DNA from 4 places in the Streptomyces sp. NPDC025651 genome. Region 2 is predicted to be linked to each of the others. Evidence: riboswitches for the same ligand, from Rfam matches in the RefSeq annotation. Region 2 holds a riboswitch; each other region holds the start of a gene.
What was found. Region 2 has a riboswitch for cobalamin ahead of nrdD (anaerobic ribonucleoside-triphosphate reductase). Riboswitches for the same ligand answer to the same signal wherever they lie in the genome.

Region 1 (7,209 bases), on a different contig from region 2:
CGTGGGGCGTGGGGGCGGACCAGGCGCGGCGGTGCGGGACGCGGCCGAGGCGTACGACATCTCGTACCGTCAACTCGGCCTGCGTGGAGGCGTGTTGCTCGACCACGGCGACGCGGCGCGCCACCGAGCGGCGGCCGACGTCGGCCAGCGGCCGGCCGTCCAGGGTGACCACTCCGGAGGCCGGGGCGAGGACTCCGGCGAGGATCCGCAGGAGGGTGGACTTGCCGGAGCCGTTGGGCCCGAGCAGGCCGACCACGGCACCGGCGGGCGGGGCGAGGCTGACCCCGTCCACGACGAGCCGGCCACCGGCTTCGCGGGTGACGCGGTCGGCGCGGAGGCCGACGGTGTCCGGAGGCTGGGCTTCGGGGGCGAGGGAAGCCGTTTCGGAGGGCATCGCTTCGTACGTCATGTCGTCGCCCTCCGCGTCCGGTACAGGACCGCCACGAACGCCGGTACGCCGATGAGCGAGGTCACCACGCCCACCGGGACCTCCTGCGGGTCGAGGACCGTGCGGGCCAGCGTGTCCACCCAGACCACGAAGACCGCGCCCGCGAGTGCCGTGACCGGGAGCAGGCGCGCGTGACCGGAGCCGACGATCGCGCGGGCCGCGTGCGGCAGGACCAGGCCGACGAAGCCGATGGCGCCCGCCGAGCTGACCAGGGCCGCGGTCAGCAGCGCGGTCGTGCAGAGCAGGACGAGGCGGGTGCGGGCCACCCGGACGCCCAGGGTCGCCGCCGCCTCCTGGCCGAACGCGAAGGCGTCCAGCGTGCGGGCGTGGGACAGGCAGATCAGCAGCGCCGTGGCGAGCACCGCCCCGCACAGCCACACGTCCGTCCAGCCGACCCCGCTGAGCGAGCCGAGCAGCCAGAAGATGACGCCGCGCGTGGTCTCCGCGTCGCCCGCCGCGAGGATGACGAACGACGTCAGCGCGGAGAAGAGCTGCATGGCCGCGACGCCGGACAGGACGACCCGGTCCGTCGTGCCGCCCAGGGTGTGGCTGAGCAGCAGCACCAGGGCGAACGAGCAGAGCGCGCCCACGAAGGCACCGGCCGAGACCGACAGCGCTCCCCCGCCGACGCCGAGGACGACGACGGCGACGGCTCCGGTGGACGCCCCGGACGACACCCCGAGCACGAAGGGGTCGGCGAGGGGGTTGCGGAGCAGGGACTGCATGACGGCCCCGCAGACCGCGAGCCCGGCGCCGCAGACCGCGGCGAGCAGGGTGCGGGGCATCCGCAGGTTCCACACGATGCCGTCCCTGATCGGCGTGAGCCGCGCCTCGCCCCACCCCAGGTGCGCGGCGACGGCGGACCACACGTCGGGCACGGAGATGTCCGCGGGCCCGATGGTGACGGCAACGGCCACGGACACCACGAGCACCCCGAGGCCCCCGAGCCACAGCAGCCCTTGCCGCAGGACACCGGGGACCGAGGGGAGGGCGGGTGCGGCCGGAGGGAGGGCGGGTGCGGCCGAGGGGACGGCAGACGCGACCGGCGGGACAGCAGATACAACCGGCGGGACGGCAGACGCGACCGGCGGGACGGCGGGTGCGGGGGCGGCCTCGGACACCGAGCCGACGCCCCGGGCCGCGACCGCGTCAGCCGCCGCAGCGGCACCGCGCGCCGGCGCGGCCGCGTCGCCCGCCGTGGACGTCGGCGGGCGCGAGGGCTCGCCCCGCATGCCGGGCGTCACTTCGTCAGTCCGAACTTCCGTAGACCCGCCGCCACTTGTTCGACGCCGTCGACCGTGCGGATCGTGGGGTTCATGGCCTGGCCGCTCAGCAGGACGTAGCGCTTCTTCTTCACGGCGGTCAGGTTCCTCGTCGCCGGGTTGGTCTCCAGGAACTTGATCTTCGCATCGGCGCTCTCCGCGGACTGCGACTTGCGCGTGAGGTCGCCGATGACGAGGACGTCGGGGTCGCGGTCGGCGACCGTCTCCCAGTTGATCTGCGGCCATTCCTCGCGCGTGTCGTCGAAGACGTTCTTCGCGCCGAGCTCGCGGGTGATGATCCCGGGGGCGCCGCAGCAGCCCGCCATGTACGGGGCGTCGGAGTTGGCGAACCAGTACAGGAGCGTCACGTCGGAGGCGTCGATGTCCTTCGTGGCCTTCGCTGTCCGGCCCTTCAGCTCATCGATCAGCCTCTCGCCGCGCTTCTCGACCCCGAAGACCTTCGCCAGGTCCCGCACCTCGCCGTAGACGGTGTCCATGGTCAGCGTCCTGACGCGCTTGCCGTCGCCGCCGCCGTCGTTGTCCTTGCCCGCGCAGTCGGTGGGCGAGACATAGACGGGGACGCCGAGTTCGGTGAATTTCATCCGGTCGGCGACGCCGCCCTTGCCGACCGTGTAGAGGAAGGACGCGCTGACGAAGTCGGGCTCCTTGGAGAGGACCTTCTCCAGTGCCGGGTAGCGGTCGGAGAGCCGCTCCACCTTCGCGTTGTCCTCGGCCAGGTTCTTCAGGACCGGGTCGGTCCACGTGCCGGTGCCCACCATGCGGTCGGCGAGGCCGAGCGAGAGCAGGATCTCGGTGGATCCCTGGTCCAGGGAGACGGCCCGCCGCGGCGGCGCCTCGACCTCGGCCTCCTTGCCGCAGGAGGCGACCGTCACGGGATAGCCCTTCGCGTCCTTGCCCGCCGTCTTCTCCGCGGAGCCGCCGCACGCGGTGAGTGCGAGCGCTCCGGCGCCGAGCAGGGCGAACGTACGTATACGGCGGTTCTTCGAGGACACGTGATCCCTTGAGTCTCACGGCTCATACGCGGAGCCTGGCCTGCGTCACGACCTCCGCCGCCCGGTGTGCGAGCGGAGGCGCCAGCAGGTCTTCGGACTCGGGATCGGCCGGGCGGGGCGCCTTCCCAGGCGTCCGAAGACGCCCAGTGGCCGTGGCCCCGCCCGTCCCCCTCACCGCTGCGCGTCAGTTCCGGATTCTCACCGGATTCCCTGGCCCAGGTGTGGGTTTGACTGGCTTGCGCAAGTTATCACGCCTGTCCAGAGGGTCGGCCCGGGCCTCGGCTCGCCCCGGTAGGTGCCGAACGACCAGCGGTTTCCCGCCGGATCGAGGGTGCCGAACTCCCGGCTGCCGTACGGCTTGTCCTCGTCTCGCCCGCGATCCGCACGCCCGCCGCGGTCAGCTTCGCGTACAGGGCGTCCTCGGCCTGGCGGCCCGGCACGCGAACCCGGCACGTGAGTCCGGCACGCGAGCCCCGCGCAGGGCTCTCGCACACGGTCGCCCCGCACCGTCCCGGCGTCCGCTTCGGCTACCCGTGTTCCCCTGCCCCATGCCCCCTGCGCACGGTGACTTCGATCATGGGAAATGCCGGCGTCGCCCCATAGCATTGCGCGCCGCTCCGGACGGGGCCGCGCATCGCTCTCAGGGAACGGCAGGGACGTAGAGACATGGCAGTACGGGCAAAGGGCAAGCTGGCCGTCATCGGCACCACGGGCGCGCTGGCCGCCGCCGTCCTCGCGGGCAGCACGCTGTGGCCGACGAGCGAGGCCGGCGCCGCCGACACCTCGGCGGCCACCGCCCGTGAGCTGTCGCACTGGCCGAAGCCCGTCGCGAAGCAGCTCGGCAAGGTCATCGCGAAGAACGACCACAAGGGCGCGTACGCCGTGTTCGACGCGGACAACACGACATACCGCAACGACCTCGAAGAGTCGCTGCTGCCGTTCCTGGAGATGAAGGGCGTCCTGACCCGCAAGACGATGGACCCGTCCCTGAAGGTCATCCCCTTCAAGGACAAGGCCGGGCACAAGGAGAGCCTCTACAGCTACTACAACCGGCTGTGCGAGGTGGACGACCAGGTCTGCTACCCGTGGGCCGCGCAGATCTTCTCCGGCTTCACGCTGAACGAGCTCAAGGGGTACGTCGACGAGCTCCTGGCGTACAAGAAGCCGATCCCCGCCGAGTACTACGAGGGCGGGAAGCTCACGAAGACCGAGGTGAAGGCGCCGGAGTTCTCGCGCGGCATGCAGCAGCTCTACAAGACGCTGCGCTCGCACGGCATCGAGGTGTACGTGGTCAGCGCGGCCGCCGAGGACCTGGTGCGCATGGTCCTCGGCGACCCGAAGTACGGCTACGGCGTGAAGCCGCAGAACGTCATCGGCGTCTCCATGCAGCTCAAGGACCGCAAGACGGGTGAAGTGACCACCTCCCGCAAGGAGATCGCCGAGGGCCGCTTCGGCGAGAAGGACCGCGAGAAGCTCGGCGAGCGCGAGCTGACGCCGAACCTGTGGGCGCCGCTGACCTGGTACGAGGGCAAGCCCGCGGCGATCAACACGTACATCGACGAGTGGAGGAAGCCGCTCCTCGCCGCCGGTGACACCCCGGTCAGCGACGGCCCGATGCTGTTCCACTCCGCGGACGTGGAGCACGGCGGCGTACGGGTCTGGGTCAACCGCAAGGACGCGTACATGAAGCAGCTCGACGGGATGAAGAAGAAGAACGCGCAGCGCCAGCGGGAGCTGGGCCAGAAGGTGACCGCCGACAAGCGCTGGCTGACGGTCACCCCGGACCAGATCGGCTAGCGGTCGGTCAACGCCCGGAAGGCGTCGGCCACTTGGGCACGGTCGGCGCCGTCCGCGAGCAGGGCGTGCAGCAGGAGTCCGGCCTTCGGCGCGTCCAGGTCGCCCGCGGGGAGCAGGCCGCGCCCGAGCATGTCGCTCTCGGATCCGGGGCCGGTCTCCTCCAGGGGGTCGGTGCCCTGCACCACGACGACACCGTGCCCCGCGGCGCTCGCCACCGCCACACGCTCGGCGGGACCGCGCCGGTGGCCGCGAGGATCTCGGCGCCGGTCAGGCGGGGCGAACTGCCGCCGCCCCGCGCGGAGACGGTGCCGCCGAGGGTGAACACGGGCACGGGCGGCGCCATGGGCCGAGGACGGCCAGGGCCCTTCAGATCCCGGGTGCCGCCCCGATCACGCCGGAGTCGATCGCCGCGGTGAGCGCCGCGTGGTCCCGGGCGTTCTGTGCCGCGTAGCGCAGCGCGAAGTCGGCCACGGCGCGGTCGAAGGTGTCCGAGCCGCTGAGGTAGGCGGCGATCGCGATGCGGTCGCCGGAGCGCGCGTGGGCGCGGGCCAGGGCGGTGCCGCACAGCCGGGCGTAGGCACGCAGTTCGTCGGCCGACATGGCGGCGAGGTCCGCGGAGCCCTTCATGTCGCGCAGCTGGCGCCAGTAGAAGGCGCGGCCCTGGGGCCCCGTCATCCAGCCGAGGAAGATGTCGCTCGCCGCCTGGAGCAGCCGCTGCCCCGCCACCACGCGGTGCCCGGGGTGGATGTGGGGGCCGGTCGGCAGGTGGTCCTCGACGACGGACCGCACCGCCTCCTTGATCTGCAGGAAGAGCGGGTCGCCCGCGTCGCGCCCGGCGAGCAGCACGATGAAGCAGCGGGTGCCGACGCTGCCGACGCCGACGACCTTGCGGGCCGCGTCGACGAAGCGGTAGCGGTCCAGGAGGAGGCGGCGCTCCTCGGCGAGCGTGGAGCGGTAGTCCCCGAAGATCTTGCGCAGGGCGGCCATGTCGGGGGCGCCGACCGGTTCGAGGAGCGGCGGGTCGTGGACGATGCGGCGCTCGCCGTCCACGACCTCGGTGAGCTTGCCGAGCGCCTGGAGGCTGGTGCGCCTGCGGGCGTGGTCCAGGCGTGCCGTCACGCGGTCGCGACAGGCGCCGGGGCGCGCGAGAGGGGGCAGGTCGCGGGCGTCGATGCGCTCGTACCAGACGGCGAGCTCGCCGAGGCCCGCCAGGCGCCGCATGCTCCTGCGGTACGCGGCCACGGCGTCCCGCGCCGCTTCGTGGGCGCCGCTCTCGCCCGTGCCGTTCTCGCGGGCGGCGACGGCGACGCTGGCGGCGAGCCGTTTGACGTCCCACTCGAAGGGCCCGGGGCAGGTCTCGTCGAAGTCGTTGAGGTCGAAGAGCAGGGCGCGTTCGGGCGAGGCGAACAGGCCGAAGTTCATGAGGTGGGCGTCGCCGCAGAGCTGCACGGTGAGGCCGGTGTGCCGCTGGGCGGCGAGGTCGCCCGCCATGACGGCGGCCGCGCCGCGCAGGAAGGCGAAGGGGGACGCGGCCATGCGGCCGTAGCGGATGGGGAGCAGTTCCTGGACCCGGTCGGCGCCCTGGCGCTCCAGGACGGCCACCGGGTCGGGGCGGTCGGCGGAGGGTATCCAGGCGCCGTGGGAGGAGCGCGAGGCGCGTTTGCGGGCGGCCTTGCCCGCACGCGCGCGTGCTTCGGGGGTCGTCGCGCGTGCCTCCGGGGTCGTCATGCTCGCTCCCCTCTCGCGCTCGCGGCGGACGGCCGGTCGCCCCGCGGTCGCCGCTCCGGCCCTCAGCAGCAGCCAATGCGGCCGGGGCCCGGCGCGCATGCCGGATACGGCGAACGGGTGACCGGATCAGCTCCCGGGCCCGGCGGCGTCCGCTCCCCCGCCGGGCCGCTCCTCTTCGGCCACCCACCCCGCCACCTGCTTGGCGAGCGCGGCGCCCGCGCGGGTCCACGCGAAGTGGTCGAGCCGGGCGCCCGCCTCCTGCGCGGTGTAGCGGCGGCGGGTGAGGCGGGCCCTCGGGACCTTGGAGAGCAGGTGGTCGAGGGCGGACGCGGGAGCGTACGTGTCGCCCTCGACGCCGACCGCGAGCACGGGCAGGTCCAGGGCGGCGAGCGCGGCTTCGTAGTCGAGCGCGGAGCCCCTGGCCCCGTAGCGCCCGGTGCGGCCCTGGCGCGCCCAGTCGCGCATGACGCCCTTGGGCTGGTTGCCGCCGAAGCCGAGGCGGGTGCCGGGCCAGCGGCCGAGCACGGTCGCCGTCGCCGCGATGAGGAGCTCGCCGACGAGCAGGGCGGGGGCGCGCAGCGGGCCGTACGCGCGGTACCAGACCGAGCCCGAGGCGACGAGTACCACGCCGTCGACGCCGGGGCCCACCCCCAGGGAGGCGTGCACCAGCGCGAGTTGGCCGCCCAGGCTGTGGCCGAGGAGGTACAGGGGCGGCTCGGTGCCGAGTGCGGCACGGACCGCCGCGACGACGGCGGGCAGGTCCTCCTCGACGACGGTGCGGTAGCCGTGGTCGGGCGCGGCGGGGTCGGTGACGTGCGGGGTCGCCTCGCCCTGGCCGCGCAGGTCGACGGTGAGCGCCGTCAGGCCCTCGTCGCGCAGGGCGTGCGCAAAGCGGCGGTAGAAGCGGGCGGGCGTGCCCATCGCGGGCAGGATCAGGACCGCCGGGGCCGGGGGCGGGCCC
Region 2 (7,209 bases):
TCCAGGAGTTCGGTGGGTTCCGAGCCGTCCAGGAAGACGCTGCGCACCGCGAAACGGTCCGCGTCGTACCCCTGCGTCTGCGGATCCGTCGGCAGGACGACGGCTCCGCCGCGCGGCATCCGCACGCCGAGCACCCGCTTCATCGCGAAGTCGGCGATCTGCGCCTGGTCCGGCGTGCCCCGGTGCTCGACCACCCGGTGCCGCAGGCTCGGCGGCAGGAACGCCGAGAGGGGCTGCTGCCCCTTCGCGTCCGGCGTCATCGCCTCGTGCACCACGACATGGATGTACCAGCTCTGCCGGGTGCAGTCCCGCAGCCGCTGGCGCAGCTCGTCGTCGTCCTTCGGCAGGTGGTTCGTCGTCCGCAGGCGCACGCCGGGCACGGTGTCGTGGTCCCAGGGGACGCGGTCGCTGTCGGGCCAGAACATGGTGGCGGGCGAGGGCCAGTGCGCGTCCCACGCCCGCTCCGCCTCGGCGACGAGGACCCAGGTGACGCCGTCGCCTTCCTTGCGGCGGGTCTCGGGGTCGTACGTGGTGAGCTGGGCGCGCACCGTGACGTCGTCGGCCACGCGCCAGCGGGCCTCGAGGACGCGGCGGGCCGTCGGACCGGGGTCGGCGGACTCGTCGCGCGGGTGCAGGACGGTGGACCGTGCCGCCTCGACGGGGTCGAGGTCCAGGAACTCGTCCAACACCCCCGCCGCCTTGAGGGCGATCAGGTTGCGTCGGACGTCCTGCTCGGGCTCGGGCCCGAGGTGGCGCCCGCGCCCGAGCCACACGGTGTCGGGGACGGTGATCGTGGAGGTGCTGTTCTTGGCCATGGAGTCGTTCTGTCGGTGGTCGGGGCCCGACCAGTATGGTCCGTGAACCTGTCGATCACAGCGGTACCCCGCCCATCTGTTTCCCCACGCCCTGCACGCAATACGCACGTCTCGGGACGCGACGGACATGATCACGGCCCCGGCGCGGACCCGCGCCCGCGCCGTGGGAGCGGGGCGGGGCAGGATGGCCGCGTGGCTCATTTGCTGTGGGACGACGTCAAGTGCCTCTTCTCTGCCGACCTGATCGGGACGCTCCCGGACGTGTGCGTCCCGGGGACCTCGGTGGACGACTGGCAGGCGGTCCTCGATCTCGTCGAGGTCAACGGCTGGGAGTACCAGTACTCCGAAGGAGACACGGTGCTCGCGCTGCCTCGGGCGGAGTCGGTGCTGTCCCTGCCGGACGACGCCGAGTGCCCGCAGCTCCGGGTCCGGCCGTCCGCCGACGTACTGGCGATCTTCCGGTTCCGCGCGGCCGAGGAGATCGACTTCGACGTCGACCTGCGGGAGATCCAGGGCCAGCAGCGACTCGACGTCTTCTGCGGCTTCCTCTCGGCGATCGGCCGACGCCTGGGCAAGCCGGTGCTGATGGATGCCGAGGGCGGTGACGGCACCCGCCCCGTCCTCGGATTCGCCCCCGCGAGCGACCAGGTGGTGGTCCTCGCCGACCTCCCTTGTCACACAGGTGCCAAGAACCCCTCCAGGGATACGCATCCCCACACGTAGTGAGCCGTCGAATCCTCAACTACGGTGCCCAGGCTCCGACTGTGAAGACCCGCCCGATCGGACCCTGCCCGGAGGAGAACGCTCATGCGGATGCCCGCACAGCATCGCACCGCGGCGGCCCTTGCCGCCGTCACCGCAATCGCCGCCCTCGGCCTCGGCGCGGGACCGGCCGCCGCCGACACCGCCGACGCCACGGAGCCGCTGCGCTACGTCGCCCTCGGCGACAGCTACAGCGCGGGGTCCGGCGTGCTCCCCCTGGATCCCCAGGCGCCCTTGCTGTGCGCCCGTACGTCGAAGAACTACCCGCGCCTCCTCGCCGCCTCGCTCGGCGCGAAGCTCACGGACGTCACCTGCGGCGGCGCCCAGACCAAGGACTTCACCACGTCCCAGTACCCGGGCGTGGCCCCGCAGTTCGACGCCCTCAAGAGCGACACGGAGCTGGTGACGCTCACCATCGGCGGCAACGACAACAACACCTTCATCGGCGCCATCCTCGCCTGCGGCAGCGCCGGCATCGTCACGGGCGGCAAGGGCAGCCCGTGCAAGAACATCTACGGCAACACCTTCAAGGACCAGGTCGAGTCGAAGACGTACCCGGCGATCAGGACCGCCCTCAACCAGATCAAGGCCAGATCCCCGAAGGCGAAGGTCGCGATCCTCGGCTACCCGTGGATCACTCCCGCGAAGGCCGTACCGGGCTGCTTCGCCAAGCTGCCCGTCGCGGAGGGGGACATCCCTTATCTGCGCGATCTGCAGGCGCACTTGAACGGCGCGGCGCAGCGGGCCGCAGGGGAGACCGGCGCGACGTTCGTCGACATGGCCGCCGCGTCCGACGCGCACGACGCGTGCCGCCCGGCCGACCAGCGGTGGATCGAGCCGGTCCTGTTCGGCACGAACTTCGTTCCCGTGCATCCCAACGCCGCCGGTGAGGCGGGCATGGCCGAGCAGACGCAGAAGGTTCTGAACCTTCCCTGACCTGCGACCCTGGTCAGGTGATCGGGATCAAGACCAGGAAAGACCGCCCCTCGCGGACGAACGGCGTCGTGCGCGCCAAAGTCGCCGTCGCGCTGCTCCTCGCCCTCGCCGCCTGCTCGTCAGGCGGCGAGGGCGAGGAGGGCGGCGAAGCCGAACGGATCCGGCAGCCGCCCGTCGACGCCTCCTTCGACTACCAGCTCGGCGGCCCCTACCCGCCCCCGTCGAAGGTGCGCGCCGTCTCGCGCGACCGCACCGCCGAACCCGTCCGGGGCCTCTACAACATCTGCTACGTCAACGCCTTCCAGGCCCAGCCCGGCAAGGACGCCGCGCGCTGGTGGGAGCGCGAGCACCCCGAGCTGATCCTCCGCGACGACGAGGGGGAGCCGGTCGTCGACGAGGACTGGCAGGAGCCCCTGCTGGACATCTCCACCGCCGAGAAGCGCACGCGGCTCGCCGCGATCGTCGGCAAGTGGATCGACGGCTGTGCCGAGTCCGGCTTCGACGCGGTCGAGCCCGACAACCTCGACTCCTACGAGCGCTCCGACGGCCGCCTCACCCCCGACGACGCGGCGGCCTTCGCCGAGCTCCTGGCGCGCCGCGCCCACGACCGGGGCCTGGCCATCGCCCAGAAGAACACCACCGACCTCCTCGGTCGGCACGACCGGATCGGCTTCGACTTCGCCGTGACCGAGGAGTGCGCCGCCTACAAGGAGTGCTCCGACTTCAGGTCCGCGTACGACGGGAAGGTCTTCGACGTCGAGTACGAGAAGAAGGACTTCGACGCCGCCTGCCGCACCTGGGGCAAGGGCCTGTCCATCACCCTGCGCGACCGTGACGTGCGCCCCGCCGACGAGGACGGATACGTGTACCGGCACTGCTGACACCGGCCGACGGCAGTGGCACGGCCTCAGGCGGCCACCGCGCGGCGGGGGCGGGTGACCAGCTCGCCCCCGCAGTTGGGGCAGACGTCCCGCATGGCGTCGGCACACGGCACGCAGAAGGTGCACTCGTAGGAACAGATGCGGGCGGGCGCGTCGTGCGGCAGGGCCGCTTCCTCGCACCGCTCGCAGCGGTCGCGCATCTCCAGAGCCATTGATCGTCCTCTCCAAGCCCTCTCGGATCCAGACCTCCATCCTCCGTGTCCGCCGCCTGCCGGAAAGCGTCCGGGAGAGCCAGAGATCTTTACGATCGGGCCACCTCACCGCGCCTCCTGCCACACGTGCCCGTCCAGTCCCTCCCCCGCCAGCCACCCCCGCAGCTCCATGACGTCGGCGCCGTCCAGGAGTTCGGGGTCCACGGTCGTCCGCAGCTGGTGCGCCACTCCGGAGTCCCGCAGGAGCCGCAGGCTGCGCAGCGCGGGCGGCGCGCTGTTGCGGGCGCCGGTGACACGGTCGTACGCGTCCGGGGCCGCCTCGACGTCGCAGTCCACCCAGTCGAGCAGTCCGGCTTCCAGGAGCGCGGCGAAGCGGCGCGGGAAGGCGCCGCCCGTGTGCAGCCCGACACCGAACCCGAGCGCGCGCACCTCGCGCATGGCCCGCGCGAGTCCGGCCTGCAGCAGCGGTTCGCAGCCGGAGAACACCACGCCGTCCAACAGCCCGGGGTTGTGGCAGTAGCCGCAGCGCCACGGGCAGCCCTGGCAGAACACGGTGGTGGTCAGCATCCCCGGCCAGTCGCAGCTGGAAAGGCGCGCCCAGCCGCCGACGCGCATCACGCCGCCGCTTCCCGGAAGTGCACGCGTTCGGCGTGCTCGCCCTTCTTGCCGACGTTGAAGGACGTCACGGGCCGGTGGTAGCCCATGACCCGCGTCCAGACCTCGCATGTGCCGCCGCAGCTCGGGCAGTTGGCCTGCTCGCCCGCGAGGTAGCCGTGGCCGGGACAGATCGAGAAGGTCGGGGTCACGGCCAGGCAGGGCAGCGAGAAGCGTTCCAGCGAGCGCCGCACGAGGGCGCGGCAGGCCCGGGCGTCGGAGATCCGCTCGGACATGTGGAGGTGCAGGACGGTGCCGCCGGTGTACTTGGTCTGCAGTTCGTCCTGCGCCTCCAGCGCCTGGAACGGGTCGCCGGTCCAACCGACGGGCAGCTGTGTGGAGTTGGTGCAGTAGGGGTGCTCGTCCGTGCCGGCCTGGAGGATCGCGGGGAAGCGGCGCCTGTCCTCCCTGGCGAACCGGTAGGTGGTGCCCTCGGCCGGGGTCGCCTCCAGGTTGCAGAGGTGGCCGGTCCGGTCCTGGACTCCACCATCCGTGCGGGAGGCTGTCGGCAGGTGTCGGGCTCGGGCCGCTGTGCGGCCGCTCACCGTTGCGGGGCAGCCCCGGGTTCGCACCGGGTTCCCTGTTGCCTCGGCGGCCGTCCGATGACGTCCGCCGAACCGACTGGCGAAACACTACATCTGGCGGAATGGCCGACATGCCGGGCACGACATGGTGGGTGACGTTCGGCCTCAAGGGCGGGGCTTTGGGACCGGCGGACTCCCGCCGACCCCTTGCCGCAGATACGCGGCCTCCGACCCGAGCCTTATTGCACATATATTGCAGTTGCAGCAATAACGCAGAAGGAGATGTGCAGTGGGCGGACCTGTGGTCCTGGGAATCGAGTCGTCCTGCGACGAGACCGGCGCGGGGATCGTGCGCGACGGCGAGCTGATCGCGCACGTGGTGGCGTCGAGCATGGACGAGCACGCGCGGTTCGGCGGGGTCGTGCCGGAGATCGCGGCCCGCGCCCATCTGCACTCCTTCAACCCCGTCGTGCGCGAGGCCCTGGACCAGGCGGGCCTGCGCCTCGCCCAGATCGACGCGGTCGCCGTCACCACGGGGCCCGGCCTCTCGGGCGCGCTGCAGGTGGGCCTGGCCGGCGCCAAGACCCTCGCCTACGCCGCCGACGTCCCGCTGTACGGGGTGCACCACCTGGCCGGGCACGTCGCCGCGGACACCCTCGAACACGGCCCGCTGCCCGAGCCGTGCGTGGTGCTGATCGTCTCGGGCGGCCACACCTCGCTGCTCCTCGTGCGGGACCTGGTGCGCGAGCCGATCCTGCACCTGGGCGACACCCTGGACGACGCCGCCGGCGAGTGCTTCGACAAGGTCGCAAGGATCCTCGGCCTGCCCTACCCGGGCGGCCCCGCGATCGACCGCGCGGCACGGGACGGCGACCCGAAGGCCGTGGCCTTCCCCCGCCCGCTCACCCGGCCCGGCGACGATCCGTACGCCTTCTCCTTCTCCGGGCTCAAGACGGCCGCGGCGCGCTGGGTGGAGCAGCACCGCCTGCGCGGCGCGGAGCCGTCGGTCGCCGACGGCGCCGCCGCGCTCCAGGAGGCCGTCGCGGACGTGCTGACCCGCAAGGCCCTCGCGGCCTGCCGCGCGTACGACGTGCGGACGCTGATCGTGGTGGGCGGCGTGGCGGCGAACTCGCGGGTGCGGGCCCTGGCGGAGGAGCGGTGCGCCGCGGCCGGGCTCGAACTGCGCGTGCCGCCCATGACGTTGTGCACCGACAACGGCGCGATGATCGCGGCCGTCGGCGACCAGCTCGTGCGCGCCGGTGCCGAGCCCGCGCCGCTGAACGTGTCCATCGACCCGTCGGCGCCACTGGAGTACGCCTCGCTGACCCCACTGGCCCGTCCCGCCGCCCCTCTCCCCGTCTGAGCATCGCCCGGTGAGAACGACCCTCTGACGCACCGACCCACGGAGCAGACCCACCTTGCGTACCGCCGACATCCGCAGCCGCTTCCTCGACTTCTTCGCCGCGCGCGGCCACACGGTCGTGCCCAGCGCTCCACTGCCCACCCCGGACCCGACCCTGCTGTTCGTCAACGCGGGCATGGTGCCGTTCAAGCCGTACCTCACCGGGGAGCAGCAGGCGCCGTGGCCGCGCGCCACCAGCGTGCAGAAGTGCATCCGCACCCTGGACATCGAAGAGGTCGGCAAGACCACGCGGCACGGCTCGTTCTTCCAGATGAACGGCAACTTCTCCCTCGGCGACTACTTCAAGGAGGAGGCGATCGCCTACGCCTGGGAGCTGTCCACCGCGGCGCGGAACGAGAGCGGTTACGGGCTCGATCCGGAGCGGATCTGGGTGACCGTCCACCACTCCGACGCCGACGCCCGCGCGATCTGGCGCGAGGTGGCAGGGCTGCCCGACGAGCGGATCGTGGCGCGGGGCGACGAGGACAACTTCTGGTCCATGGGGGTGCCGGGGCCCTGCGGGCCGTGCTCGGAGCTGTACTACGACCGCGGCCCCGCGCTCGGCCGCGAGGGCGGGCCCGCGGTCGACGAGGACCGGTACATGGAGTTCTGGAACCTCGTCTTCATGCAGTACGAGCGCGGCGAGGGGCCCGGCAAGTCCGGCTATCCGATCCTGGGCGAGCTGCCCCGCCGCAACATCGACACCGGCATGGGCCTGGAGCGGATGGCGACGCTCCTGCAGGGCAAGGACAACCTCTACGAGATCGACGAGACGCGCCCCGTCCTCGACCGCGCGGCCGAGATCGCCGGCGTCCGCTACGGCGCCGATCCGCAGTCCGACGTGCGGCTCCGCGTGGTCGCCGACCACGTGCGCACCGCCCTCATGCTGCTCGCCGACGGCACCGCCCCGGGCAACGAGGGGCGCGGCTACGTCCTGCGGCGCATCCTGCGGCGCTCGGTGCGGGCCATGCGTCAGCTCGGCTTCCACGATCCCGCGCTGCCCGAGTTGTTGACCGTGGCGCG
Region 3 (7,209 bases), on a different contig from region 2:
CTTGGCGAGCAGCGTGTCGGCGGCCTCCTTCGCCGCGCGCGAGCCGTCCGCGAGGAGGCGGTCGACGATCTCCTCGACGGTGCCCGCGGCGTAGCAGCGGTCGATCCAGGGCCGCTCGTCCGCGAGAGGGCCCGGCGGCGCGTCCCCGACGTACCGCGCGAGGACTTCTCGTACGGGCGCCTCGGCGAGGTCGGCGAGCAGCCGGGGCAGTGACGACGACGGCACGAAGTGGTCGGCGAGGCCGCACCTGAGCGCGTCGCCCGCGGTCACCTGCGCGCCGGTCAGGGCGAGATGGGTGCCGAGCTCGCCGGGCGCGAGGCCGAGGAGGTAGGTGCCGCCGACGTCCGGCACGAAGCCGATGCCCGTCTCGGGCATGGCCACGCGGGAGCGTTCGGTGACCACGCGCACCCCGGCGTGCGCGGAGATTCCGACGCCGCCGCCCATCACGACGCCGTCCATGACGGCGACGTACGGTTTCGGGTAGCGGGCGACGCGGGCGTCGAGGCGGTACTCGTCGCGCCAGAAGGCCCGTGTCGCGTCACCGCTGCCGACGGTGACGTCCTCGTGGATGGACCGGATGTCGCCGCCCGCGCACAGCCCGCGCTCCCCCGCGCCGGTGAGCACCACGGTCGCGACGGCGGGGTCGCTCTCCCATGCGGTCAGCGCCTCGTCGATACGGCGGACCATGGTGTGGGTGAGGGCGTTGAGGGCGCGGGGGCGGTTGAGGGTGATGTGCGCCGCGCGGCCCTCGACGCGCAGGACCACGGGGTCGTCGGCCGCGGTCATCGGACGGCCTCGGTGAGGCCGCGGGCCACGATCACGCGCATGATCTCGTTCGTTCCTTCCAGGATCTGGTGGACCCGCAGGTCCCGGACGATCTTCTCGATGCCGTACTCGCTCAAGTAGCCGTATCCGCCGTGGAGTTGGAGGGCGCGGTCGGCCACGGAGTAGCCGGTGTCGGTGGCGAACCGCTTGGCCATGGCGCACAGTTCGGGGGCCCGCGGGTCGCTCCGGTCCAGGGCGTCGGCGGCCTGGCGCACCAGGGCGCGGGCCGCGGACAGCTCCGTGGCCATGTCGGCGAGCCGGAACCGCAGGGCCTGGGAATCCAGGAGGCGCGCGCCGAACGCCTCGCGGTCGGCGAGGTGGGCGATGCCGCGGTGCAGGGCGCTCTGCGCGCCGCCCAGGGAGCAGGCGGCGATGCCGAGGCGTCCGCCGTTGAGGCCGTTCATGGCGATGCGGAAGCCCTCGCCCTCGGCGCCGAGGCGGCGGTCCGCGGGGACGCGTACGCCGTCGAGGACGACCTGTCGGGTGGGCTGGGCGTTCCAGCCCATCTTGCGTTCGTCGGCGCCGAAGGACAGGCCCGCGTCGTCCCGTTCGACGACGAACGCGGAGATGCCGCCGGGCCCTTCCTCTCCGGTGCGGGCCATGACGACGTACACCTGCGAGGTGCCCGCGCCGGAGATGAACTGCTTGACGCCGGTGAGGACGTAGTGGTCGCCGTCGCGTTCCGCGCGGGTGCGCAGGGCCGCCGCGTCGGATCCGGCGCCGGGTTCGGTGAGGCAGTAGCTGCCGAGCGTCTCGGCCGCGCACAGGCCGGGCAGCCAGCGGGCGCGCTGGCTCTCGTCGCCGTAGCGGTCGATCATCCAGGCGACCATGTTGTGGATGGAGAGGTATCCGGCGATGGAGGGGCAGCCGGTGGCCAGGGCCTCGAAGACGAGGGTTCCGTCGGTGCGGCCGAGCCCCGAACCGCCGTGTTCCTCGCGTACGTAGACACCGCCGAGGCCCAGTGCGGCGGCCTTGCGCAGTACGTCGACGGGGAAGTGCTTGTCGCGGTCCCAGGCGACGGCGTGCGGCGCGAGGTGTTCCTCGGCGAAGTCGAGCGTGACCTCGGCGAGGGCGAGCTGGTCCTTGGTGAGGGCGAGTTGGCCCTTGGCGAGGGTGCCGTTCGGCGACGTCATCGCGGTCATCCCATCGTGGGGATGGTGAAGTCGGCGCCTTCCCTCGCTCCGGATGGCCAGCGCGAGGTGACGGTCTTGGTGCGGGTGTAGAAGCGGATGGCGTCGGGGCCGTGCTGGTTGAGGTCGCCGAAGCCGGAGCGCTTCCAGCCGCCGAAGGTGTGGTACGCCACCGGGACCGGGATGGGTACGTTGACGCCGACCATGCCCGCGCCGACGCGGCGGGAGAAGTCGCGCGCGGTGTCGCCGTCCCGGGTGAAGATGGCGACGCCGTTGCCGTAGGAGTGCTCGGTCGGCAGGCGCAGGGCCGCCTCGTAGTCGGCCGCGCGGGACACGCACAGGACGGGGCCGAAGATCTCCTCGCGGTAGATCCGCATGCGCGGTGAGACCCGATCGAAGAGCGTGGGCCCGGCGAAGAAGCCGTCCGCGTGTCCGGGCAGGGTGAAGTCGCGTCCGTCGACGACGAGTTCGGCTCCTTCGCCCACGCCGATGTCGACGTAGCGGCGTACGCGGTCGAGGGCTTCGCGGCTGACCAGCGGGCCGAAGTCGGCCTCGGGGTCGTCGGAGCGGCCGATGCGCAGCTCGGCGACGCGTTCCTTGAGGCGGGCGACGAGCGCGTCCGCGGTCTCCTCGCCGACCGGCACGGCGACCGAGATGGCCATGCAGCGCTCCCCCGCCGAGCCGTATCCGGCGCCGATGAGGGCGTCCACGGCCTGGTCGAGGTCGGCGTCCGGCATCACGATCATGTGGTTCTTGGCGCCGCCGAAGCACTGGGCGCGCTTGCCGTTCGCGGCGGCCGTGGCGTAGATGTGCGCGGCGATCGGGGTGGAGCCGACGAAGCCGAGGGCCTGGACGCGGGAGTCCTCGAGGAGGGTGTCCACCGATTCCTTGCCGCCGTTGACGACGTTGAGGACGCCGGGCGGCAGGCCCGCCTCGAGGAAGAGCTCGGCGAGCCTGAGCGGTACGGAGGGCGCGCGCTCGGACGGCTTGAGGACAAAGGAGTTGCCGCAGGCGAGGGCGGGCGCCGCCTTCCACAGCGGGATCATCGCGGGGAAGTTGAACGGGGTGATCCCGGCGGTGACGCCGAGCGGGACGCGCAGGGAGTGCACGTCGATGCCGGTGCCGGCGTTGTCGGTGAACTCGCCCTTGAGCAGGTGCGGGATCCCCGCGGCGAACTCCACGACCTCCAGGCCGCGTTGCAGGTCGCCATGGGCGTCGGAAACGGTCTTTCCGTGCTCGCTGGACAGCAGGCGGGCCAGCGACTCCCGCTCCCCTTCGACGAGTTGGAGGAACCTCAGCAGCACGCGGGCGCGCCGCTGGGGGTTCCACTCGCCCCACTCGCGCTGCGCGGCAGCGGCATCGGCGATCGCCGCGGTCGTCTCCGCGCGCCCGGCCAGCGGCACCTGCGCCTGTACGGAACCGGAGTTGGGGTCGTAGACATCGGCGAAGAGTCCGGACGTGCCGGACACGTGCTTGCCGCCGATGAAATGTGTCAGTTCACGGACCATGAGAGCCTGCTCTCGTCGGGTGAGATCCGGGGATGGCACGGCAGACCGACGGCGGCACCGGGGTGGGGGTGCGCGGCCGGGAATGACGTGGGACGCGAAGGCTCAGGAGCCGTCGCGGAGTCGGGGGGCGTCAGGGGCCACCGCTCGCTCCGCCGGTTCACCTGGGTCGTGGGTACGGACCGGTGCCATGCGTGTCTGCTCCATCCTCGTGGACAACACGGAACACCCCGCGGCCGGTATCCTGACTCCCGGATCAGCGCGCGTTCTCCCGCCTTCCCGACGGCACTTGTCCGTCAGTGGCGCATCGCTCCACGAGAACGCGCTCCCCGGTCACAGTGGCGGGACCGCGCCGGATTCACACCGGCTTCCCTGCACCGCGGGCTCTGGTCACGAACATATAGTTGGACGTCCTAGTAAGTCCACCCCGACTTACACGAAGGCCGGAAGCAGCGCCTCCGCCACCGCCTCGACCGAGGGCGGGAAGACCTCGGCCTGCTCCAGCAGTTGCGGGCGGCGGAGTAGGGCGGGGCAGGGACGTTCAGGTCGGTGCGTGGTGGGCCAGCGCGTGGTGCGGGTCCTGCTCGCCTTCGACGGGCGCGGGGTCGGCGTGGACCAGCGCCGCGGTCAGCCGGGGCACCGCGTGCAGCAGCGCGTGTTCGGCGTCGACCGCCACCTGGTGCGCCTCGCGCACGCCGAGTGAGCCGTCCACGAAGACCGCCACTTCGGCGCGCAGCCGGTGCCCGATCCAGCGCATCCGCAGCTCGCCGACACCCCGTACGCCCGCCACGTCCAGGAGAGCCCGTTCGGCCGCGTCGACCAGCGCGGGATCGACCGCGTCCATGACGCGCCGCAGGACCTCGCGGGCGGCGTCCCGCAGCACCAGCAGGATCGCGGCCGTGATGAGCAGCCCGACCACCGGGTCGGCGAACCGCATGCCCAGGGCTGCGCCGCCCGCGCCGGGCAGCACGGCCAGCGAGGTGAATCCGTCCGTGCGGGCGTGGAGTCCGTCGGCGACCAGCGCGGCCGAGCCGATCTCGCGGCCGACGCGGATGCGGTACCGGGCCACGCATTCGTTGCCGACGAAGCCGACGAGCGCGGCGGCCGCCACGACGGGGACGTGCTGCATGTCCCGTGGGTTCAGAAGCCGTTCGAGGGCCGTCCACCCGGCGAACGCGGCCGAGGCGGCGATGGTGAGCACGATGACGAGGCCCGCGAGATCCTCGGCCCTGCCGTATCCGTACGTGAAGCGACGCGTCGCGGCCCGCCTCCCCAGGACGAACGCGATGCCGAGCGGCACCGCGGTCAGGGCGTCCGCGGCGTTGTGCACGGTGTCGCCGAGCAGGGCGACGGAGCCGGAGACCACGACGACCACGGCCTGTGCGAGGGCCGTGAGCCCCAGCACGGCGAGCGACATCCAGAGCGCCCGCATCCCGCGCGCCGAGCTCTCCATGGCGGTGTCGACCTTGTCGGCGCTGTCGTGGGAGTGCGGCACGAAGAGATGCCGCAGGCGGCGCCGGAGGGAATGGGCGTGGGGGTGGGAATGGGCGTGGGGGTGGGGGTGTCGATGCGGGTGAGGGTGCTCGTGGTCGTGGCGGTCGCTCACGTGGGGCCCCTTCCAGTACGCGGACTTCCAGTACGCGGACGGCGCCCCTCATTGTGTGCGTACGAGCGCCCGCGAGGCGTGCGTATGGCTACACGCATGCGGCCCTCACCTGCGCATCTTTCGCACCGGCACGGTGCGAGGTCCCTGCGGTGTCGCTGTGGGGCGACTACCGCGCGCTCAGCAGCCCATCGCCCACGTGTGGGAGTCGCCGCGGTCGTTGGCGGTGGCGTTGTAGCCGACCTCGTCGCCCGGGCGGAGGCAGATCGTCATGTCGCCGCCGGTGGAGGGCCACTGGACGGCGTCCTCGTGGACCTGGACGTGGTCCTTGACGCCGGGTCCGGAGATCCCGTGGTTCGCCCAGGAGGAGTCCTCGTCGGCGATCCAGCTCTCCCACCATTCGTCGTCGCCCGATGCGTTCATGCGCTGGCCGCCGAAGTTGGCCTCGGTCCAGGCACAGAAGTTGCCGCTCGGGCAGTCCGCCGCCGACGCGGGTGCGGCCGTGGTCAGACCCATGCCGGTGGCGAGCAGAACGGCGGCGAGCAGGGCTACGGGGTGTTTCATGAAGGGTTCCTTTCCTTGCCTACTGCGGTGAGTGAGTGGTGCTGCGCGGACGGCCCGTCGAGTTCTGCGGTGAGCAGTTCCCGCGCCTCGGCGAGTGCGTGCGCGCGCATCTCCCGGTAGGCGGCGCGGTCGCTCGGCAGGGCCTTGGACTTGAGGTTGTTGACGTGGGTGACCGCCCGGAACCAGCGGCGCTGGTCGCCGTAGAGACGCCGCTCCGCGGTGGCCAGGCAGCCGTCGGTGTGGTGGCCGATGACGTGCCCGCTGGGCAGCTTGAGCCTGAGCTCGGTGGGGCCGGTGCCGAACAGCGCGCGGTCGACCCGGCGGGCTTCGGCCGCGTCGGAGGGCGGGCGGCCGGGGCGCGGCGGGGTGAGTCCGCGACCGGTCAGGCAGCGGTCGGTGAGCAGGAGTTGCGCTGCCTTGAGGGTGTCGTCCGGGCTGAGCGAGACGGTCGGTTCGCGGGGCGTACCGCAACCGGCCAGGCCGGCGAGCGGGGCCAGCAGACACAGCGCCGTGAGCGCAGCGCCGCGCGTGCGCCGCCCGGGGTTCACCCCTGCTCGCAGTCAGGGTGTCGGCCGGTGTCGAGGGCGTCGAACTCGTCCCACCACTCCCAGCCCCCCGAGTGGTCGGCGCCGTGGATCCTGCGCCGCGGACAGGGTCGCGGACTCGGGACGTGCGGGGCGTACACGGTCGTGTCGACCTGTGAGCCGGACGACTTGGCGTGGCGGTGCGCGCGGTCGGCGGGCACGGCGAATCCGCCGGCCGCCCGGTCGCGGCGCCAGGCGCCACCCGCCCCCGCCTCTCCCGGCTCGGGCCAGGAGCAGACCTTCCCCGGCGCGCCCCCGGCCGGGGGCGCGAGCGGAGGTGACGCGGTCGGCGCGGGTACCGCGAGGGTGCCGGACACGGCAAGGACAGGGCGGCTCAACAGGGCCTCCGGGTGCGACAGCTGGACGATGCACGCGCTGCCTTCCCGGGCGTTGCCGCAGGCAAGCGCGGCGCCCGGAGACGTCACTCGAAACAGCGAGTTGTCATATCGCGGCGAGCACGGCCCACGGCACGCACGCCCACCTCTGGCCCCGCGTCTTCCCCCCCGAACCCCGCACCCGGCCCCGGCCCCGGCCCCGGCCCGGAGAGCTTCGCCCGGCCGACGAGGCGCGCTACACGGCCTCGTCCCGGTGCGTGGGCCGGCCGTCCAGGACCGTCAGGAGCACCGGCAGGTCCGGCAGGTCGGTGGCGGCGGTGGTGAGCGGGTCGTCGGCGAGGACGGTGAGGTCGGCGCGGTGGCCGACGGCGATGCGCCCCGCCTCGTGCTCCTCCCCCGCCGCGCGGGCCGCGTTGACGGTCATGCCCCGCAGCGCCTCCAGGGCGGTGAGCGCCTGCTCGGGGCCGTGCGGGGCCTGGTCGAGGTCGCGGCTCGGGCGACGGTGGCGGGCGCCCGCCATGACGGCGAGCGGCGGGTAGGGGGCGATGGGCCAGTCGGAGCCGAGGACGACCGTGGCGCCCGAGTCCCACAGGTCGCGGCAGCGCCAGGCGCGCGAGGCGCGCTCCTCGCCGAGGCGGCGCGACCAGTTGTCGGTGTGGTCGG
Region 4 (7,209 bases), on a different contig from region 2:
GCCGCGGGCAAGCCGCGGGGGCACGACGTCTCCTCGCACCAGAAGAAAGTCGACTGGCAGAAGGCCAAGAGCAAGGGCGCGCGGTTCGTCTACGTGAAGGCGACCGAGTCGCACACCTACCGCAACCCCTACTTCACCCAGCAGTACAACGGCTCCCGCGACGCCGGCCTGATCCGCGGCGCGTACCACTTCGCGCTGCCGCACAAGTCCTCCGGCAGGACTCAGGCCGCGTACTTCATGAACCACGGGGGCCGCTGGAGCGCCGACGGCCGGACGCTGCCGCCCGCGCTGGACATCGAGCACAACCCGTACGGCAAGAAGAAGTGCTACGGGCTCGGCAGGACCAGGATGGTCAACTGGATCCAGTCCTTCAGCAACGAGGTCAAGCGGCAGACGGGCCGCCGCCCGGTGATCTACACGACCACCAAGTGGTGGAACGACTGCACCGGCGGCAGCCGGGCCTTCGCGTCGAACCACGCCCTGTGGCTCGCGCGCTGGTCGTCGTCGACCGGGTCGCTGCCCAGGGGCTGGTCGTACTGGACGTTCTGGCAGTACGACAACGGCGGCGGACTGCCGGGTGACCAGAATCTCTTCAACGGCTCGACGAACCAGTTGAAGCGGTTCGCCCGGGGGTAGGCGCAGCAGGGCGGAGGCCGACACTCCGCCCAGATTCCGGGCCCCGCGCCGTCACTCCGTACGATCTTCGTCAGGCACCTGATGAATGCGGAGTGACGGCGCTCCGCTTCGGGTCACTGCACGGCCCGACCCAGTTCACTTTCCGTTCACCCAGGTTGCCTACGTTCCACATGCCACTGACGTCCAACAGAAGCCTGGGTAAATGGAACACATCACGCTTCTCCTCGGGATCGTGATCGTTACCGCTCTCGTGTTCGATTTCACGAACGGTTTCCACGACACTGCCAACGCGATGGCGACGACCATCTCGACCGGCGCTCTGAAGCCCAAGACGGCGGTGGCCATGTCCGCCGTGCTCAACCTCGTCGGCGCCTTCCTCTCCGTCGAAGTCGCCAAGACGATCTCCGGCGGCATCGTCAACGAGGACGGCCTCAAGACAGAGGTCATCTTCGCCGCGCTCGTCGGCGCGATCCTCTGGAATCTGCTGACCTGGCTGGTGGGCCTGCCCTCCAGCTCCTCCCACGCTCTCTTCGGCGGCCTCATCGGCGCCGCGGTCATGTCGATGGGCTGGTCGTCGATCAACGGCGGCACGGTCGTCACCAAGGTCCTGCTGCCCGCCATAGCGGCGCCCCTCGTGGCGGGTCTCGCCGCGATGCTGGCCACGCGCCTGACGTACCGCATCGGCCGCAACACCGACACCAAGGCGACCGCCAAGGGCTACCGCGCGGGCCAGATCGCCTCCGCGGGCCTCGTCTCGCTCGCCCACGGCACGAACGACGCGCAGAAGACCATGGGCATCATCACGCTCGCCCTGGTCACCGGCGGTGTCCTCAACCCCGGCGCGAACCCCCCGATGTGGGTCATCGTCTCGGCCGGCGTGGCCATCGCGCTCGGCACCTACCTCGGCGGCTGGCGCATCATCCGCACCATGGGCAAGGGCCTCACCGACCTCCAGCCGCAGCAGGGCTTCGCCGCCCAGACCAGCGCCGCGACGGTCATCCTGGCCTCCTCGCACCTGGGCTTCTCGCTCTCCACCACCCAGTCCTGCTCCGGCGCCGTGATGGGCGCGGGCCTCGGCCGCAAGGGCGGCGTCGTCCGCTGGTCGACCGCGACCCGGATGTTCGTGGCGTGGGGCCTGACCCTGCCGGCCGCCGGTCTGGTCGGCGCGGGCGCCGAGTTCCTCACCAAGCAGGGCTCCTGGGGCATCGCGGTCACCGCCGCGATCCTGGTCGGCGGCTCGGCCGTGATCTGGGCGCTCTCGCGGCGCAACGCGATCGACCACACCAACGTCACCGACGACGAGATCCGCCACGACGACACCAAGGGCGCCGAGCCCGCGGGCGTCGTGACCACCGCCATCGCCGCCGTGACGCCGCCCCCGGCGGGCGCGATGGCGACCGCGGGCGCCGCCTCCGACGACCCGGTCAAGGCCGCCACGGCCCCGACCACGACCACGACCGGCGCCATGGCGGACCCCGCCAGGCCCGCGACGGTGTAAGGACAGATCAGCATGAGCATCGACTGGGCAGCTCTCGGCTCCGTCTTCGGAGTCAGCCTCGCGGTGACGGTGGCCCTGGTGGGCCTGTTCACCCTCGGCATCGTCGGCCTCTCGAAGCAGGAGACGGCGTCGGCCTCCGGCGGCGGCTCCGCGGCCCTGGCCCGCACCGGCGCGTACGCCTGCTTCGCGCTGTGCGCGGCGGCCGTCGCGTACGGGATCTATCTGATCGTCGCCTGACGACCGGAGTCTTCGGTGGGGCGCGGGGCGTGCGAACGCCTCGCGCCCCACTGCCGTGTGTGGGGCTCCGCACACTCTCCCGCCGCAGGTCAACGGCGAGTTGACGGGCGTTCGCGGGGCGTGGTGGACTGCCGGGGCCAACTACGGCGGCAGAAGAGGAAGCCGGTGCGAATCCGGCGCGGTCCCGCCACTGTCATCGGGGAGACGCTCCCCGCAAGCCAGGAACTCTCGCCGCCGCATCACGTCGAACCAGGGCGCGGACACCCTGAGTGAGGACACATCGCCATGCTCGGCCGCCCGGTGCCGTTCCCCTTCCTGAGTACGAGTTCTCTCCTCAGTACGGCTGCGGGCTGAGCCCATGAGTGCCGATCGCGACTTCGCGTACGGCGCCGCCGTCGGCCTCATCGGCGACCTGCTGCTCGGCGATCCCCGCCGGGGACATCCGGTCGCCGCGTTCGGGCGTGCGGCGGGTGCCGTCGAGCGGGTGCTGTGGCGCGACCACCGCGGGTGGGGCGCGCTGCACGCCGTGGTGTGTGCCGGGGGTGCGGCGGGTGCCGCCGCCCTCGCTTCTTCTCTCGTACGCCGCTCACGTGCCGGATCCGTCGCGCTGACCGCCGCCGCGACCTGGGCCGTGGTCGGCGGGACCTCGCTCGGGCGTGAGGCGCGGGCCATCGGCGGCGCCCTCGAGGCCGGGGACGTCGAGGTCGCGCGGGAGCGGCTGCCGCATCTGTGCGGGCGGGATCCTCAGGCGCTCGACGCGGACGGGATCGCGCGGGCCGTGGTCGAGTCCGTCGCCGAGAACACGTCCGACGCCGTGGTGGGGGCGCTGGTGTGGGGGGCCGTCGGCGGGGTGCCGGGACTCGTCGCCTTCCGCGCCGTCAACACGCTCGACGCGATGGTCGGACACAAGTCGCCCAAGTACCGGCGGTACGGGTGGGCTTCCGCCCGCGCCGACGACGTCTTGGGGTGGCCGGGGGCGCGGCTCACCGCCGTGCTGGCCGTTCTCGCGGGGGATTCGCCCTCGGGGGCGGTGCGGGCCTGGCGTGCGGATGCGCACAAGCACCCCAGCCCCAACGCGGGGCCCGTCGAGGCGTCCTTCGCGGGGGCGTTGGGCGTACGGCTGGGTGGGACCCTCTCGTACGCGGGGCGGGTGGAGCATCGCCCCGTCCTCAACGGCGCCTTGGGACGGGACGTACGGGTCGGGGACATCGAGCGGGCCGTGCGGCTCTCTCGGCGGGTCGGCTGGCTGGCGCTGGGGGTCGCGGTGGCGGCCGCCCGGCGGAAACGGAGAGACGCATGAGTGGCGGACTTCTGGTCGCCGGGACCACCTCTGACGCCGGGAAGAGTGTGGTCACCGCCGGCATCTGCCGGTGGCTGGCCCGCAAGGGTGTGTCCGTCGCGCCGTTCAAGGCGCAGAACATGTCCCTCAACTCCTTCGTCACGCGCGAAGGGGCCGAGATCGGGCGGGCGCAGGCCATGCAGGCGCAGGCCGCCCGCGTCGAGCCGAGCGCGCTGATGAATCCCGTGCTGCTCAAGCCGGGCAGCGACCGGTCGAGTCAGGTCGTGCTCATGGGCAAGCCCGTGGGCGAGATGAGCGCGCGCGGGTACCACGGGGGGCGCCAGGCGGCGCTGCTCGACACCGTCGTGGGATGCCTGGAGGAGCTTCGGGGCAGCTATGACGCCGTGATCTGTGAGGGCGCGGGCAGTCCCGCCGAGATCAATCTGCGGCGTACCGACATCGTGAACATGGGGATCGCGCGCGCCGCCCGCTTCCCCGTGCTCGTGGTCGGGGACATCGACCGGGGTGGGGTCTTCGCCTCGTTCTTCGGGACGACCGCGCTGCTCGCCGCCGAGGACCAGGAGCTGGTCGCCGGGTACCTGGTGAACAAGTTCCGGGGCGACGTGTCGCTGCTCGAACCCGGGCTCGACATGCTGCACGGCCTCACCGGGCGGCGCACGTTCGGCGTGCTGCCGTTCCAGCACGGCCTCGGCATCGACGAGGAGGACGGGCTGCGGGTGTCCCTGCGGGGCGCCGTGCGGGAGTCCGTCGTCGCGCCCCCGGTCGGCGAGGACGTGCTGCGGGTCGCCGTGTGCGCCGTACCCCTGATGTCCAACTTCACGGACGTGGACGCGCTGGCCGCCGAGCCGGGTGTCGTCGTGCGGTTCGTGGACCGGGCCGAGGAGCTCGTCGACGCCGATCTCGTGGTCGTGCCCGGGACGCGGGGCACCGTCCGCGCCCTGCGGTGGCTGCGCGAGCGCGGGCTCGCCGACGCCCTGGCGCGCCGGGCGGCCGAGGGGCGGCCCGTGCTCGGCATCTGCGGCGGCTTCCAGGTCCTCGGCGAGCACATCGAGGACGAGGTCGAGTCGCGGGCCGGTTCCGTGGACGGGCTCGGACTGCTGCCGGTGCGGGTGCGGTTCGCCCGCGAGAAGACCCTCGCGCGGCCGGTGGGCGAAGCACTCGGGGAGCGCGTCGAGGGATACGAGATCCACCACGGCGTGGCCGAGGTCGCGGGCGGGGAACCCTTCCTCGACGGCTGCCGGGTCGGCGAGGTGTGGGGCACGCACTGGCACGGGTCGCTGGAGAGCGACGCGTTCCGGCGGCGGTTCCTGACCGAGGTGGCGCGCGCGGCCGGGCGGCGCTTCGTGCCCGCGCCCGACACCAGCTTCGGCGTGCTGCGCGAGGAACAGCTCGACCTGCTCGGCGATCTGATCGAAGAACACGCGGACACGGACGCGCTGTTGGGCCTGATCGAGAACGGCGCGCCGGGGGGCCTGCCGTTCATCGCGCCCGGAGCACCGCCCGCGCCGTCGGCAGCACCAGAACGTGCCAAGGAGGCCCTGTGAGTACCCCGTACCCGTTCACCGCCCTCGTCGGGCAGGACGACCTGCGGCTCGCGCTCTTGCTGAACGCCGTCTCGCCCGCCGTCGGCGGCGTCCTCGTACGGGGCGAGAAGGGCACCGCCAAGTCCACCGCCGTACGCGCGCTTTCGGCGCTGCTCCCGGAGGTGCCCGTCGTCGCCGGGTGCCGCTTCTCGTGCGATCCTGCGGCCGCCGACCCGAACTGCCCCGACGGACCGCACGAGTCGGGCGGAGACACCGCGCGGCCCGCCCGTATGGTGGAGCTGCCCGTCGGCGCGTCCGAGGACCGGCTCGTCGGCGCCCTCGACATCGAGCGGGCACTCGCGGAGGGCGTGAAGGCCTTCGAGCCCGGACTGCTCGCCGACGCGCACCGCGGCATCCTGTACGTGGACGAGGTCAACCTCCTCCACGACCACCTGGTCGACCTGCTCCTGGACGCCGCCGCGATGGGCGCCTCGTACGTGGAACGCGAAGGTGTGTCCGTGCGGCACGCCGCGCGGTTCCTGCTCGTCGGCACCATGAACCCCGAAGAGGGCGAGCTGCGGCCGCAGTTGCTCGACCGGTTCGGTCTCACCGTCGAGGTGGCCGCCTCGCGCGAGACCGACCAGCGCGTCGAGGTCGTGCGGCGCAGGCTCGCCTACGACGACGACCCCGAGGGCTTCGCGGGACGCTTCGCCGAGGACGAGTCCGCGCTGCGGGCGCGCGTCGTGGCGGCGCGTGCGCTGCTCCCCCAGGTCGTCCTCGGCGACGGCGCGCTGCGGCAGATCGCGGCGACCTGCGCGGCGTTCGAGGTCGACGGCATGCGCGCGGACATCGTGATGGCGCGCACGGCGACGGCGCTGGCCGCGTGGGCGGGCCGCACCGACGTGCAGAGCGAGGACGTGCGCCAGGCCGCGCTGCTCGCGCTGCCGCACCGCAGGCGCCGCAACCCCTTCGACGCTCCGGGCCTCGACGAGGACAAGCTCGACGAGACGCTGGAGGAGGCACGGGAGGACGAGGCCGACGACGCGCCCGAGGGCGACGACGACCCCGACGGCGGCGGCCCCGACGACGGTCCTGGCGGAGGCGGCGGGCAGCCGCCGGCCGGGGACGGCCCCGACTCTCCCGGCTCCTCCGAGTCCCCCTCCCCCGAACTGCCGTCGCAGAGCCAGGATTCGGGCACCGACGAGGCGCCGGCCCCGCAGGAGCCCGCCCCGGCCCCGGGCGGCGCAAGCGGCGAGCAGCAGGCCGTGCGCGCCGCCGAGCCCTTCCGTACCAAGATGCTGAGCGTGCCCGGCATCGGCGAGGGCGCGGCCGGGCGACGCTCGCGCGCCCGCACCGAACACGGCCGCACGACGGGTGCACGCCGCCCCCAAGGCGCCCTGACCAAGCTGCACTTGGCGGCGACGGTGCAGGCCGCCGCCCCGCACCAGAAGGCGCGCGGGCGCTCGGGCGCCGGACTCGTCGTACGCCGCGACGACCTGCGGCAGGCGACGCGCGAGGGGCGTGAGGGCAACCTCGTGCTGTTCGTCGTGGACGCATCGGGTTCGATGGCGGCGCGGCAGCGGATGAGCGCCGTCAAGGGCGCCGTGCTCTCCCTCCTCCTCGACGCCTACCAGCGGCGCGACAAGGTGGGCCTCGTGACGTTCCGGGGCTCTCAGGCCGAGGTGGCGCTGCCCCCGACGTCGTCGGTGGACGCGGCCGCGTCCCGCCTCGAATCGCTGCCGACCGGCGGACGGACCCCGTTGGCCGCGGGCCTGTTGAAGGCGCACGACGTGCTGCGGATCGAGCGGCTGCGCGATGCCGCGCGGCGCCCCCTGGTGGTCGTGGTGACGGACGGGCGCGCCACCGGAGGCGTCGAGCCGGTGGCCCGTGCCGGGCGCGCGGCGCGGCTGTTCGCGGCCGAGGGCGTCGCCTGCGTGGTCGTCGACTGCGAGACGGGCCACGTACGGCTCGGTCTGGCCCGGCAGCTGGCGGGCGAGCTCGGCGGGACGGCCGTG

Region 1: linked by a shared signal. The riboswitch ahead of ACZ4D5_RS05405 (ABC transporter substrate-binding protein) and the one ahead of nrdD (anaerobic ribonucleoside-triphosphate reductase) in region 2 are both predicted to bind cobalamin.
Region 3: linked by a shared signal. The riboswitch ahead of ACZ4D5_RS39145 (CoA-acylating methylmalonate-semialdehyde dehydrogenase) and the one ahead of nrdD (anaerobic ribonucleoside-triphosphate reductase) in region 2 are both predicted to bind cobalamin.
Region 4: linked by a shared signal. The riboswitch ahead of ACZ4D5_RS07650 (cobalamin biosynthesis protein) and the one ahead of nrdD (anaerobic ribonucleoside-triphosphate reductase) in region 2 are both predicted to bind cobalamin.

The regions. Positions count from the first base shown of each region.
Region 1 is NZ_JBVHLZ010000001.1:1,143,084-1,150,292, reverse strand. It holds gene ACZ4D5_RS05415 (ABC transporter ATP-binding protein) at 1-394, opposite strand, end outside; gene ACZ4D5_RS05410 (FecCD family ABC transporter permease) at 406-1,680, opposite strand; gene ACZ4D5_RS05405 (ABC transporter substrate-binding protein) at 1,689-2,723, opposite strand; cobalamin riboswitch at 2,790-2,974, opposite strand; gene ACZ4D5_RS05400 (HAD family hydrolase) at 3,390-4,520, shown strand; gene ACZ4D5_RS05395 (hypothetical protein) at 4,517-4,735, opposite strand; gene ACZ4D5_RS05390 (DUF2252 domain-containing protein) at 4,887-6,248, opposite strand; gene ACZ4D5_RS05385 (alpha/beta hydrolase family protein) at 6,375-7,209, opposite strand, start outside.
Region 2 is NZ_JBVHLZ010000003.1:115,984-123,192, forward strand. It holds gene ACZ4D5_RS12770 (hypothetical protein) at 1-815, opposite strand, end outside; gene ACZ4D5_RS12775 (hypothetical protein) at 1,008-1,538, shown strand; gene ACZ4D5_RS12780 (SGNH/GDSL hydrolase family protein) at 1,623-2,513, shown strand; gene ACZ4D5_RS12785 (endo alpha-1,4 polygalactosaminidase) at 2,531-3,394, shown strand; gene ACZ4D5_RS12790 (DUF1272 domain-containing protein) at 3,421-3,606, opposite strand; gene ACZ4D5_RS12795 (radical SAM protein) at 3,712-4,221, opposite strand; gene nrdD (anaerobic ribonucleoside-triphosphate reductase) at 4,221-4,772, opposite strand; cobalamin riboswitch at 4,751-4,897, opposite strand; gene tsaD (tRNA (adenosine(37)-N6)-threonylcarbamoyltransferase complex transferase subunit TsaD) at 5,086-6,147, shown strand; gene alaS (alanine--tRNA ligase) at 6,203-7,209, shown strand, end outside.
Region 3 is NZ_JBVHLZ010000016.1:150,836-158,044, reverse strand. It holds gene ACZ4D5_RS39155 (enoyl-CoA hydratase/isomerase family protein) at 1-786, opposite strand, end outside; gene ACZ4D5_RS39150 (acyl-CoA dehydrogenase family protein) at 783-1,958, opposite strand; gene ACZ4D5_RS39145 (CoA-acylating methylmalonate-semialdehyde dehydrogenase) at 1,964-3,463, opposite strand; cobalamin riboswitch at 3,678-3,857, opposite strand; gene ACZ4D5_RS39140 (cation diffusion facilitator family transporter) at 4,002-5,066, opposite strand; gene ACZ4D5_RS39135 (peptidase inhibitor family I36 protein) at 5,244-5,627, opposite strand; gene ACZ4D5_RS39130 (hypothetical protein) at 5,624-6,175, opposite strand; gene ACZ4D5_RS39125 (hypothetical protein) at 6,172-6,549, opposite strand; gene ACZ4D5_RS39120 (amidohydrolase) at 6,782-7,209, opposite strand, start outside.
Region 4 is NZ_JBVHLZ010000001.1:1,637,768-1,644,976, reverse strand. It holds gene ACZ4D5_RS07665 (lysozyme) at 1-636, shown strand, start outside; gene ACZ4D5_RS07660 (inorganic phosphate transporter) at 839-2,134, shown strand; gene ACZ4D5_RS07655 (hypothetical protein) at 2,147-2,371, shown strand; cobalamin riboswitch at 2,479-2,621, shown strand; gene ACZ4D5_RS07650 (cobalamin biosynthesis protein) at 2,730-3,671, shown strand; gene ACZ4D5_RS07645 (cobyric acid synthase) at 3,668-5,215, shown strand; gene ACZ4D5_RS07640 (putative cobaltochelatase) at 5,212-7,209, shown strand, end outside.